3 regions of the Kitasatospora sp. NPDC085879 genome follow, and region 2 is predicted to be linked to each of the others. Evidence: riboswitches for the same ligand, from Rfam matches in the RefSeq annotation. Region 2 holds a riboswitch; each other region holds the start of a gene.
What was found. Region 2 has a riboswitch for cyclic di-AMP ahead of AB0P35_RS14650 (LysM peptidoglycan-binding domain-containing M23 family metallopeptidase). Riboswitches for the same ligand answer to the same signal wherever they lie in the genome.

Region 1: linked by a shared signal. The riboswitch ahead of AB0P35_RS16725 (transglycosylase family protein) and the one ahead of AB0P35_RS14650 (LysM peptidoglycan-binding domain-containing M23 family metallopeptidase) in region 2 are both predicted to bind cyclic di-AMP.
Region 3: linked by a shared signal. The riboswitch ahead of AB0P35_RS22555 (transglycosylase family protein) and the one ahead of AB0P35_RS14650 (LysM peptidoglycan-binding domain-containing M23 family metallopeptidase) in region 2 are both predicted to bind cyclic di-AMP.

What each region holds. Positions count from the first base shown of each region.
Region 1 is NZ_JBFBJZ010000019.1:18,297-22,455, forward strand. Features, by position in the region: gene AB0P35_RS16715 (septum formation initiator family protein) at 1-133, opposite strand, end outside; gene eno (phosphopyruvate hydratase) at 232-1,518, opposite strand; gene AB0P35_RS16725 (transglycosylase family protein) at 1,723-2,520, opposite strand; cyclic di-AMP (ydaO/yuaA leader) riboswitch at 2,525-2,711, opposite strand; gene AB0P35_RS16730 (cytochrome P450) at 2,905-4,159, opposite strand, start outside.
Region 2 is NZ_JBFBJZ010000015.1:137,498-141,656, forward strand. Features, by position in the region: gene AB0P35_RS14645 (hypothetical protein) at 1-1,254, opposite strand, end outside; gene AB0P35_RS14650 (LysM peptidoglycan-binding domain-containing M23 family metallopeptidase) at 1,643-2,605, opposite strand; cyclic di-AMP (ydaO/yuaA leader) riboswitch at 2,610-2,772, opposite strand; gene AB0P35_RS14655 (DUF6348 family protein) at 3,122-3,955, shown strand; gene AB0P35_RS14660 (hypothetical protein) at 4,113-4,159, opposite strand, start outside.
Region 3 is NZ_JBFBJZ010000029.1:91,601-95,759, reverse strand. Features, by position in the region: gene AB0P35_RS22560 (hypothetical protein) at 1-2,037, opposite strand, end outside; cyclic di-AMP (ydaO/yuaA leader) riboswitch at 2,269-2,497, shown strand; gene AB0P35_RS22555 (transglycosylase family protein) at 2,503-3,702, shown strand; gene AB0P35_RS22550 (hypothetical protein) at 3,881-4,084, shown strand.

The DNA of each region.
Region 1 (4,159 bases), on a different contig from region 2:
TCTCCGAGCGCTGCGTCAGGAACTGCCGGGTGGGGTAGGCCAGTATCGCCACCAGCGAGCACAGGACGAGCACGAGCACGGTCGCGCGGCTGGTGAAGCGTGGCCGCCCCGCCAGTCCCGGGATCTTCCACATCGCTCGTACCCCTCCTGCTCGCGCCGGTGCCCCGGCCCCCACCCTACGGGGTGGTTGCCGGGGCACCGGTCCAGCGGCCGTGTGTCAGCCCGCGGGTGTCAGCCCTCGTACTTGTACCGGGGGAAGGCACCGCGGCCGGCGTACTCGGCGGCGTCGTCGAGGATCTCCTCGATGCGCAGCAGCTGGTTGTACTTGGCGACGCGCTCGGAGCGGGCCGGGGCGCCGGTCTTGATCTGGCCGCAGTTGGTGGCGACGGCGAGGTCGGCGATGGTGACGTCCTCGGTCTCGCCGGAGCGGTGCGACATCATGCAGCGGTAGCCGTTGCGCTGGGCCAGCTCGACGGCGTCCAGGGTCTCGGTGAGCGAGCCGATCTGGTTCACCTTCACCAGCAGCGCGTTGGCGGTGCCGGTCTCGATGCCGCGGCGCAGGCGCTCCGGGTTGGTGACGAACAGGTCGTCGCCGACCAGCTGGACCTTGTCGCCCAGCTTGTCGGTCATGGCCTTCCAGCCGTCCCAGTCGGACTCGTCCAGCGGGTCCTCGATGGAGACCAGCGGGTACGCGGCGACCAGCTCGGCGTAGTAGTCGATGAGCTCGGCGGAGGAGATCGCCTTGCCCTCGAAGGTGTAGGCACCGTCGTTGTGGAACTCGGAGGAGGCGACGTCCAGGGCGAGCGCGACGTCCTTGCCCGGGGTGTAGCCGGCCTTCTTGATGGCCTCGACGATCAGGTCGAGGGCCTCGCGGTTGGAGTCCAGGTTCGGCGCGAAGCCGCCCTCGTCGCCGAGGCCGGTGGACAGGCCGCGCTCCTTCAGCACGCCCTTGAGCGTGTGGTAGACCTCGACGCCCCAGCGGACGGCCTCGGAGAAGGACTCCGCGCCGATCGGGGCGATCATGAACTCCTGGATGTCGACGTTGGAGTCCGCGTGCGAGCCGCCGTTGAGGATGTTCATCATCGGGACGGGCAGGACGTGCGCGTTCGGGCCGCCCAGGTAGCGGAACAGCGGCAGGTCGCTGGCCTCGGAGGCGGCGTGCGCGACGGCGAGGGAGACGCCGAGGATCGCGTTGGCGCCGAGCGAGGACTTGTCCGGGGTGGCGTCCAGGTCGAGCATGGCCTGGTCGATCAGGCGCTGCTCGGTGGCGTCGTAACCGACCAGCTCGGGGCCGATCTGCTCGATGACGGCGAGGACGGCCTTCTCCACGCCCTTGCCGAAGTAGCGGTTCTTGTCGCCGTCGCGAAGCTCCAGGGCCTCGAAGGCACCGGTGGAGGCACCGGACGGAACAGCGGCACGACCGGTGCTGCCGTCGTCGAGGCCGACCTCGACCTCGACCGTGGGGTTACCGCGGGAGTCGAGGATTTCGCGGGCTACGACGACATCAATGGACGGCACGAGGCATCTCCTAGCGGAAGCGGATGAGGGTCGTTACGACCAGAGCCTAACCGCACGGGCCCGCCGGGCCGTGCCACGCACGGCCCTGTCTCACCGTGTGACCGGTCTACTCGTCGGTAGTTCACCTGAAGGACCACAGAACCGGCCGCCCGCCCGCGGGTGCCGCCCCACGGGCGGACGGTCCGTTCGTACCGTGCCGGTCCGTCAGACCAGCCGCAGTTGCTGGCCGGGCAGGATCAGGTCCGGATCGGCCCCGACGACCTCCCGGTTGTTCGCATACAGCTGGTCCCAGCCGCCGGGAAGTTCGAGCGCGGCGGCGATGCCGGACAGCGTGTCGCCCTCGCGCACGGTGTACGGCTCGCGGCCGAGCGCGGGCACCGGGACGGCCTGCAGGGTGCGGCCGCCCTCGCCGGCCGCCACACCGTCGTCCGGCTCGGCCGGTTCGGTCGGAACGGGGGGCAGATGGCGCTCGTAGATCTCCTTGTGCGCCGTCCAGTACCACTGGTCGCCCTTCTGGTACCAGTACACGCCGGAGTCGGCGTCGAAGCCGCCGCGGCCCGGGAACTTCGGCGACGGCGCGCCCTGCCCGGTACTACTGCGGGTCTCGCCGGTACTCCCCGCGGAGGTGCGGGTCAGGCCGGCGCGTTTGGAACACACCGGCCACGCGCCGGGGCCCTGGGTGGCCAGCACCTTCTCGGCGACGGCGATCTGCTGACTCTTGCTCGCCTGGTGGGCGAGCGGGGCGTACCGGGCGCCGCCGAACCCCTTCCAGGTACGGGCGGTGAACTGCAGCCCGCCGTAGAAGCCGTTGCCGGTGTTGATCTTCCAGTTGCCGCCGCTCTCGCACTGGGCGACCTTCTCCCAGATCGAGACCGGGGCGGCATGGGCTCCGCCCGCGGTGAGCAGCGGCATGGCGAGGCCGACACCCGCGACACCCGCGACGGCGACCGCCTTCTGGGCGGTCGTCCTGCGGCGGTGGCGGCCAGGTCCGGTGAAGAGCATGGGTTTTCCCTCTCCGAACGCCTGCGAGGTGAGCTGTCGGGTTCGGACCGGGAGGCTTGGCCCGGCCGCGGCCGCAGGAGGGGCCCTGCTGACGCGGCTTCACCCCTAGCCGTGGGGACGGCGACGAACGTGGTTCCCCCGCCCCTGTCCTTGGTCTCGGTCGTGAGGCCCGGGTGCGGCGGACAGGATTCGGCGTTGCCGCACGCGGGGTCCGCGGCTGCGGACTGTTCGGGAGAGTAAGCAGATCGAACGGACGATCACAAGCTCATCTCGCTGATATCACGTGGGAATTACGGAGAGCCTATTATCGCCCACGAACGATGCCGGTATTTCCTGATTGATGAGTGTTCAGATCCGATCACTCCCGATCGGCGCGACACACCGTCAGACCGGGTCGCACCGCCCGGACGGCTCCGCCGCGGTCTCCGGGGTGAAGGCGACCGGGAGCTCGCGCAGGCCGCGCATGATGAGGCCGCCGCGCCAGCGCAGGTCGGCGGGGTCGGCGTCCAGGGCGAGATCGGGGAGGCGGGTCAACAGGGTGGCCAGGGCCGCGCGGCCCTCAAGCCGGGCCAGCGGGGCGCCGATGCAGTAGTGGATGCCGTGGCCGAAGCCCAGGTGCGGGTTGTCGGTGCGGGCGAGGTCCAGGGTGTTCTCGTCGGCGAACCGGGCCGGGTCGCGGTCGGCGGCGGCCAGCACCACCAGCACCGGGTCGCCGACCGGGACGTCCACCCCGCCGATCGTCAGCGGACGGGTGGCGAACCGCCACGTGGCGAGCTCCACCGGTCCGTCGTAGCGCAGCAGCTCCTCGATCCCGGTCTCCAGCAGGCCGCCCTCGCCGCGGGCCAGCGACTCCTGCAGCAGCGCCCGCTGGCCGGGGTTGCGCAGCAGCGCGTACAGGCCGTTGCCGATCAGGTTGACGGTGGTCTCGAACCCGGCGAACAGCAGGATGAAGGCCATCGCGGCGGCCTCGTTCTCGGTCAGGTGCTCGCCGTGGTCGCTGGCCCGGATCAGCCCGGAGATCAGGTCGTCGCCGAGGTCGGCCCGCTTGCGGTGGATCAGCTCCGCCAGGTAGGTCCGCATCCGCTTCACGGCCCGGCCGACACCGCCGCGCTGCCCGCCGTGGTGTCGGATCATCATGCCGGCCCAGTCGCGGAAGTCGTCCTGGTCCTCGGCCGGCACGCCGAGCAGGTCGCAGATCGCGTAGATCGGCAGCGGGAAGGCGAACTCGTGGATCAGGTCGGCGGTGCCCCGCTCGGCGAAGGAGTCGATCAGCCGGTCGGTGAGCTGCTGCACCCGGGGCTCGAACTCCGCCACCCGGCGCGGGGTGAACGCCTTGGACACCAGCCGCCGCAGGCGGGTGTGGTCCGGCGGGTCGATGTTCAGCAGGTGGGTCATCAGGTCGGCCTGGCGCTCCCCCGGGATGCCGACCCGGCCGGAGCGGTGCGCCTGCTCGCTGTGGTGCACCGGGTTCTTGGAGAGCCGGGAGTCGGCGAGCGCCTGCCGGGCGTCCGCGTACCGGGTGACCAGCCAGGCCTCCACCCCGCTCGGCAGCGTGGTGCGGTGCACCGGCGCGTGCTCGCGCAACCAGGCGTACGCGGGGTACGGGTCGGCGGCGAACTCCCAGGTGAAGAGTTCCGGC
Region 2 (4,159 bases):
CCAGTTGACGGAGTACGTGTAGCTGACCGCCCCCTTGATCTTCGGGGTGAAGGTGAAGGTGCCGGGCACGCCCGCGCCGCCGCCCGAACCGTTCTCGGGGTAGACGTCCGAGGTCACGGTCGGGGAGGTGTCGGTGCCACCGGTGCTCCACCACTGCTGCTGGCTCACCCAGCCGTTCGCGCTGGTGGAGGTGACGAGCAGCACGTCGCCGTACGGGTCGTCCAGCGTGAGGTTCAGCTCGGCGATTCCGCTCGTGGACGCCTTGACCGTCGTCGTCGACCGGGTCTGCCCGAGGCGCTCGACGGTGTAGCTGACCACGGGGCTCACCGCGTGGAGATCCGGGTCGGGGGTGAGCTTGAAGATCGCCTGCTTGCCGTACTGCGGCGAGTTGGAGACCTTGGTGACCTTCGGCGCGTCCGGCTTGACCGCGATGTAGTAGGTCGTGGGCTGGGACATGTTGAACGCCCGGTCCAGGCTGGCCACCCGCAGGACCAGGAGCCCGCTGTTGTACGGCGGCATCAGGTTCACCGTGGCCGAGCCGCCGAGGGAGTCCGCCCGCGCGAAGTAGTTCGGACTGGTCTCGTAGGGGTCGCGGTACTGCGGGATGCCGTGCTCCCCGACCGTCGAGACGCCGGGGACCGGGAACGTGCCGAACCAGGTGAACGCGTAGCCGGCGACGCCGCTCACACCGTTGGCACCGAACGTGAGCGTGATCGGGGTGCCGCCCTGGTTCCGCTGTCCCGCCGGGTAGTTCGGCGAGCTGACGGTCGGCTCCGCGCTCGGGAAGGTGTCGTCGGTGGCCACGTAGCACGGGGCCGACCAGTCGGAGGCGGCGCCGCTGTCCGCGTCCACGGTCCGTGCCTGCCAGGCGTAGGTCTCGCCGTCGCGCAGCGGGGCGTTGTAGCCGCCCAGGGTGGCCGTCGCCTCGTTGCCCACGGAGGCGTACCCCCGCTCGGCGGTGACGACCTGCGACGGGTCGGAGACCGGCCAGGCCCGGAACTGCTCGGTGATCCACCGGGTGTTGGGGTCGGTGTGGCCGGGGATTCCCTCCACCGTGAGACCGGTGCGCCCCGCGACGTACACGGGCGCGGCCTGGTCGGTGGAGCACGCCCGGTACTCGTTGTACAGGTCGGTCGGCGTCGTCGGCGTGCCGCCGGTCGCGTGCGCGGGCGCGGCGACGGCGAGCAGCGCGAGGCCGGCCGCGGCGACCGAGGCGAAGGCCGCACGGGTACGTGCGGCCGGGGTTCTGTTCACGGAGTGCCCTCCCCTGGAGTACCCGCCGGTGGCGTTCCGGTCGAACACCGCTCGACGAGCGCGGGGAATGCTAGTGCACACGTACGAACGACCGCCCGGGTTATCCGCTGGGGTGGTGACGGGGGTCACGCCAGGGCCCGGGTGTCGTTGCCGATCGCGACGAACTGCGGGACCGTCTTTCGGTTCTCGTCGCCCGCACCACACGTCTCGGCCGGCCCCCGCGGCCGGCGGGCACCCGCAGGCCGCGCCGAAGTCCGCACGCGGTCACGGGAATTGGGGGAAACGGCCGAGGCCCGGCCCCGGGATCGTGGGATCCCCGGGCCGGGCCTTCGGGTGCGGCGCGGTGCGCCTCGGCGGTGTGCCGGGGCAGCGGCGTCGGTGTGTTGCGTCAGACGCGGACACCGTGGGCGGCGAGGTACGCCACCGGGTCGATGTCGGAGCCGTACGACGGGGTGGTGCGGACCTCGAAGTGCAGGTGCGGGCCGGTCACGTTGCCGGTCGCACCGGAGAGGCCGATGACCTGGCCGGCGGTGACGGTCTGGCCGACCGAGACCTTCAGCGCGGAGAAGTGGGCGTACTGCGAGTACTTGCCGTCGGCGTGCTTGATGACGACGTTGTTGCCGTAGGCGCCGCCCCAGCCGGCCTCGACGACGGTGCCGGCGGCGATGGCGTGGATGGAGGTGCCGGTGCTGACGGCGAAGTCCACACCGGTGTGGTAGCCGCTGGACCAGTTGGAGCCGGCCTTGTGGTACGGGGTGCCGAGGGAGGCGGCGACCGGCGCGACGTAGCCGGAGGCGGCGGCGGGCTTGGCGGCCTCGGTCTTCGGGGCGGCGGCCGGCTTCGGGGCGGCCGGCTTCGGCGCGGCGGGCTTGGCGGCCTCGGTCTTGGGCGCGGCCGGCTTCGGCGCGGCCTGGACCGGGGTGCGCTTCTCGGAGCGCGAGGCGGCGGCGTCGGACTTCTTCGCCTCGGCCTGCGGGGCGGCGGCCTGGGCGGCCTTGCCGGCGACGGTCAGCTTCTGGCCGGGGAAGATCAGGTTCGGGTTGCCGCCGATGACCTGGCGGTTGTCCTGGTACAGCTTCTTCCAGCCGCCGTCGACGTGCTGGGCGTTGGCGATCTTGGACAGGGTGTCGCCGTGGACCACCTTGTAGCTGGCGTCGGCGGCCGGGGCGGCCGGCGCGGCGGCGGGGGCCTCGGTGTGCGCGGCGGCCGGGGCCGCGGCGGCCGGAGCGGCAGCCGGGGCGGCGCTGTGGACCGAGGCGGCGGACGCAGCGGTGACGGGGATGGCAATGGCGGCGGCGGCCACACCGGTGGCGACGGCGACGCGGGACAGACGGGTGCCCAGAACGGACATCAGGTTTTCCTCTCCGACGCCTGCGAGGTGAGCTGTCGGGTTCGGGCGGGGAGTTCGCCCGGTCGCGAAAATGACGCGACTTCACCCCAAGCCGTCCCGGATCACCGGGCGCGGCACTTACCTTGGGTCCCCCGCTCCTGCCGTGCACGGAATGGTGCGTGACCCCGGGCGGCGGCAGGACTCGGCGTTCCGCCCGGTGGCCCGCCCAGCCGTTGTGGCCGGGCAGGATTCGAGGAAAACCGATCGCCCCCTCCGGAGGCAAGCGCCCCGCCCTCGGGGACCCCCGAGAGCCCTCCCGGGGGTCACTCTCCGCCCGATGGTGGTGGGCGGAGCGCAGTCAGATCAGTGACCGTACGTGTCCGGATCACCAGCAGTCAGGCAAATCGGACACCGGGTGTGGCTGCCCGGTCGCGGCCCGGCACGGATCATGGCCCGCCCGGTGACGCTGGTCACGCGCGGGGCCGATAGCCTCGCTCCCTATCGGTGTTCGACCCCTTTTCGAGCGAGGAGCCGCGGGTGCGCGCGCAGTCCGGACCGGATGTGATCCGGCTCAGCGTCGTCCGGGAGATGGCCCGGCTCGGGCAGCGGTTCACGGTCGAGGGCAGTGTGGTGCGCGGGCCCGGGACGACGGCCGTGGCGGTGCGGGAGCACCCCGGTGAGAACGGCGGCGCCGGGCACGTCGACCTCGGCTTCGCCTTCGACGTGGGGCGGGCGGACGGCCCGGTGGTGTGGGACTGCACGGCGGGCCTCGGCCGGACGGAGCAGGAGCGGATGGAGAGCGCGGTGCGGATGTGGGCGACCACCACCGCGTCGGCCGTGGTGGAGCTGCAGGAGGGCCGGGGCACGCACGGCGACCACTTCCGCCCGGAGCAGCTGCCGGGGTGGCATGCCGTCCAGGGGCCGGCGGCCGTCTTCGGTTTCGGCAGCGACCGGCTGGCGGAGTGGCTGGCGGACCACCGGTTGCTGCCGGCACTGGCCGGGGTGCTGGCGCGGGAGCTCGCGGAGCCGGCGGTGACGGGGGTGAAGCTGTTCCTCGGCGGCCGGGCGGGCGAGGACGTCGCGGAGGTCCGGGTCAACGGCTCGGTGTCGGAGCAGGCCTCGGCGGCGCTGCGGGCGCTCGACTGGCCGCGCGGCGAACGGCTCTGCTGGGCACGGCTGTTCGTCCTGCTGGTGCCGGACGGCAGCCTGCCGGGGCGCAGCGGGGCGGGAGACGGCCCGGAGGAGAGCGGCGCGGAGGGCCGGCCGGCCCGGGAGCGGGCTGCGGCCGGGGCCGAGGCTCCGACGGTGTCCGGGCCCGCCGCACGGCTCGGGGTGCTGGCCCGTTGGCGGCGGGCCCGGGCCGGCCGTTAGGCCGCGGGTCCGGCCGGATCGGCGAGCAGGGTCCGGTGCGTGCGGCTGCCGGGCGCGTGTGTGGCGCCTCCCGGCCGAGGGCCGGGAGCACGTGCGTGCCGGGGCGTCCGCGCCCGGCGTGATCCGCAGGACACGCGCCGGCGCCGGGCGGGGTCGGTCAGCTCGCCACGGACGAGATGGTCTTCGCCAGTTGGTTGAGGAAGT
Region 3 (4,159 bases), on a different contig from region 2:
CACGGTGGCGGGGGCCGCCACGGCGTTCCACTCCGCCTTGCCCGGGCCCGGCTCCAGCTGGACGGCCTGCCGCTCGCCGGCCTTGCGGAGGACGATCCGGGCCGGGCGGGGGGACTGCGGGTCCAGCCAGACCTCGTTGCCGCCGAAGGAGCAGTCCAGCACGGCGATGTCGTCCGGCTGGCCGTCCGGGGTGGCGCGGAAGGCCACCCCGGCCTTGCGGTAGCCCGTCATCCGGCTCCGACTGATCGTCACCGTGCCGCCGGCGAGCTGGTGTTTGGCCGTGGCGACCGCGTAGTCGGACTGCCCTGCCGCGTCGATCAGCAGGCCGTCGAAGACGGTGCCCTTCTCCCGGCCGAGCGCGTGCACGGCCACTCCCCCGGCGCCGTTGCCGTACAGCACACCGCCGTTGTAGTCGAAGTCGTTGAGATAGGCGCCGTGCTCGACGCCCCAGCCGCCGTTGTGGTAGGCGACGAAGCGCTCCAGGGTGTGGTGGTGACGGGCGTTCAGCCAGACGAAGATGCCGTTCTGCAGGTTGTTGTGGGCCAGGCAGCGCTCGAAGGTCCAGACGCCCTCGCTGGTCTCCGGCCACTCGTAGCCGGAGGCGCCGGTGGCGCCCTGGACGCCGACGGCCACGCAGTCGCGGGCGGTGCCGCCGGTGCCGGCGCCGAGTGCGAAGCCGGTGAGCCGGTAGCCGCGCGGGGCGGGCTCGTAGACCGTGCGGGAGGCCACGCAGGACTCGTAGGTGATGTCGTCCGAGGGTGCCTGCGGGGTCCGGGTGTCCGGCGGGCCGTCCCACCAGTAGGCGTCCTCCCAGGTGTCGTGGCTGATGCAGCTGCGGAAGGTGATGCCGTGGCTGGCGTGCGGGACGAAGGCGTGGCTGCCGCAGTCACGGACCACCACGCCCTCCACGACGGTGCCGCGGGAGGTGTCGCCGAGCATGTGGAAGTGCAGCCCGTACCGGCCGAGGACGGGCTCGGTCACCGGGGCGCCGTTCCAGGTCTCCTTGCCGGCCCGGCGCGGGCCGAGCCAGCGCAGCGCCGCGTGCCGGACATCGGCCCGCCGCGAGCTGGTCAGGTGGACGTGGGCGCGACCCCGGGGGGTGCCCTCGACCCGTACGCTGCGGGTCAGGTTGAGCACCTCGGCGCCGACGGCGACCCCGCCGCCGGCCGAGACGCGCGGGTGCGCGTGGGCCAGGGGTGCGCTCAGCACGACGGTCCTGCCGTCGACCCGTCTGATCGTGCACAGATCGTATCGGGTGGAGAATTCGTCCTCGCTCGGGGGTCCGGTCGGAGTGACGGCCAGCTCGTCGCCCGACTGCCAGCCGGTGGGCGGCTCGGCCAGGCTCAGCTCGGTGTCGCCGGCCTTGAGCGCGGTCGCCGCGCGAGCCCAGGCGGTCTTGGCGGCGCCGTCCAGCCGGAGGTAGCCGGTGCCGGTCACCCAGAGCCCGGTGTCCCCCTCCACCATCGTCATGCCGCCGCCCCGGAACGTTCGTTCGTCCACGGATGGAAATCGCAGGGTGTGCACGGCACCCTCCGCCGGAGCCAGCGCCAGGGTGCCGCGGACCTCGACGCCGCCCGCCGAGGAGAGCGTGAGGCTGCGCTCCGGCGCGAAGACCAGCGAACCGCCCGGCTCGACCAGCAGCGAGCCGACCGTCGCGTCGGCGTCCAGCAGGACGCGGTCGGCGATCCGCACGGCGCCCTTCGGGCCCGGGACGGCGCCGCCCCAGCCGGCCGGGTCGGACCAGCGGCGGCCCGTCAGATCGACCGGGGAGGGCGAGGGGTCGACCGGGGTCGGGGCGGCGTGCGTGTGCCCGGCAGAGGCCCCGCCAGGGCCCTCGGAGGGCGTGGCACCGAACGCGCCGGGATGCGCCTCGGAGGCGAGCGACCGGCGGGCCCATTCGCCGCCGGCCGCCGCGACCGCCGCGGTGGAGATCCCGATCCAGAGCAGCACCCGGCGCCGGCCCACCCGGCGGTGCGGGACCGGCCTCCGCGACATCCCGTCGGTCTCCGCCTCGCGGCGCCCGTCGCGCTCGTCCATGACCGGTCGACCCCTCCCCCGGGTCGCCGCCCGGCCCCCGCTGCCTGAAGCATAAACAAGCCGGTTTTCCCGGACGGGATTTGCACGAAAGCGGCGAAAGTCGATCACGGGGATATCAAGGAATCGATCATGAATTACGCCAAGATCACCTGTGACCGGCATCACACATGTTTGCGGTTTGAACTTAACTCTGTCTAATGTCCTCCCACGTTCGTGGTCACACGGACCCAGTTGGCCCGAACGCCGAGTCCTGCCGGCGGTCCGACTGGCAAGCGAAACGCACTTCGGCAGGGGCGGGGGAACCAGGTAAGTCGCCCGGGAGCGGTCCAGCGCCGCTCCCCGGCTTGGGGTGAAGCCGCGCGCGCGGAAACGGCGAGAGATCGCCGGAATCCGTGCGTGCGGCCGGGCAACTCCAGCCCGAATCCGACAGCTCACCTCGCAGGCGTGGGAGAGGAACGCTGCTTCATGCTGTCCATCAACTCCAAGCGCGGCCGACGCATTCTCGCCACCACCGGCGTCGTCGGCATCGGCCTCACCATCCCGTCGCTGGCCGTCGGCAGCGCCTCCGCCGCCTCGGTCTCCACCTGGGACAAGGTCGCCCAGTGCGAGTCCTCCGGCGACTGGCACATCAACACCGGCAACGGCTTCTACGGTGGCCTCCAGTTCACCAACAGCACCTGGTCCTCCTTCGGCGGCGGCAGCTACGCCTCCCGCGCCGACCTGGCCACCAAGGACCAGCAGATCGCCATCGCCGAGAAGGTCCTCGCCGTCCAGGGCCCCGGCGCCTGGCCCGTCTGCTCCGTCAAGGCCGGTCTGACCAAGGGTGGTCCGGCCCCCGAGATCAACCCCGGCGGCTCGGCCTCCACCACCGCCCCGGCGGCCTCCACCGGCAGCAGCACCGCCGCCAAGCCGGCCGCTCCGGCCGCCCCGGCCGCCTCCACCGGCAGCGGCTCGACCGCCTCCGCCGGCACCTCCCAGGACGGCAAGGCCTGGCAGGGCAAGAAGTCCTGGCAGGGCAACCGCTCCCACGGCGCCACCTACACCGTGCGGGCCGGCGACTGGCTGTCGACCATCGCGGAGCGCAACCACGTCCAGGGTGGCTGGCAGAAGCTCTACGAGATCAACAAGTCGGTCCTGACCAGCGGTCCGCACACCATCTACCCGGGCCAGAAGCTGTCCCTGGGCACCGGTGCGCAGCACGCCCAGGCCGCCCAGGCCGCTCCGGCCGCCGCCCAGCCGGCCGCCAAGCCCGCCACCACGGCGGTCAAGGCGAGCACCACCACCCCGGCCGCGCAGACCGCCACCGGCTCCAAGGCCGCCGCGGTCAACTTCGCGCTCTCCAAGGTGGGCCAGGCCTACATCTACGGCGGCACCGGCAACGGCGGCTGGGACTGCTCCGGGCTGACCCAGGCCGCGCTGCGCGCCGCGGGCATCTCCGTCCCGCGCGTCGCCGCCGACCAGGCCGACTACTCCACCCGCGTCTCGCTGGACAGCCTGCAGCCGGGCGACCTGCTGTTCTGGTCCAGCAACGGTGCCAACTCCGGTGTGCACCACGTCGCCATGTACATCGGTGACGGCAAGTACGTCGAGGCCGCCAACCCGAGCGCCGGTGTCCGCGTCCAGACGATCGCCAACTGGGCGCCGGACTTCGCCGGCCGGGTCTGATCCCGGCTCGGTGCCGGCGTCCCGCACGCCGGCATCCCCGCGCCCGTCGGCCGTACACGGGTCCCACGGCCCGGGCGCTCCTCTCCCCTCCGATGCCCCGGAGCGGCCTCCCGCCGCTCCGGGGCATCGGCCTGCCCGCGCGGATAGGCTGACGCTCCCACGGAGTTGAGGAGTCGCCATGGCAGCGAAGGTCACCGTCACGCTGGACGCCGATCTGGCGATCGAGGTCATGCTGGCCGCCGGGGCGGGCAACCCGCAGGACGCGGTCGAGCTCATCGTCCGCGACTACCTGGCCCGCAGCCGGCGCACCGAGGCCCGCACCGGGGACGCCGCCGACGCCGAACGCACCGCCCGCCCGCACCGCACCGTCGAGGAGGGCTGACCGGACCGCCGCCCGGGGGCGTCGGGGACACCGGGCCCCGGGAACGCCTGCGGCCCCGGAGAGAGAGCTCTCCGG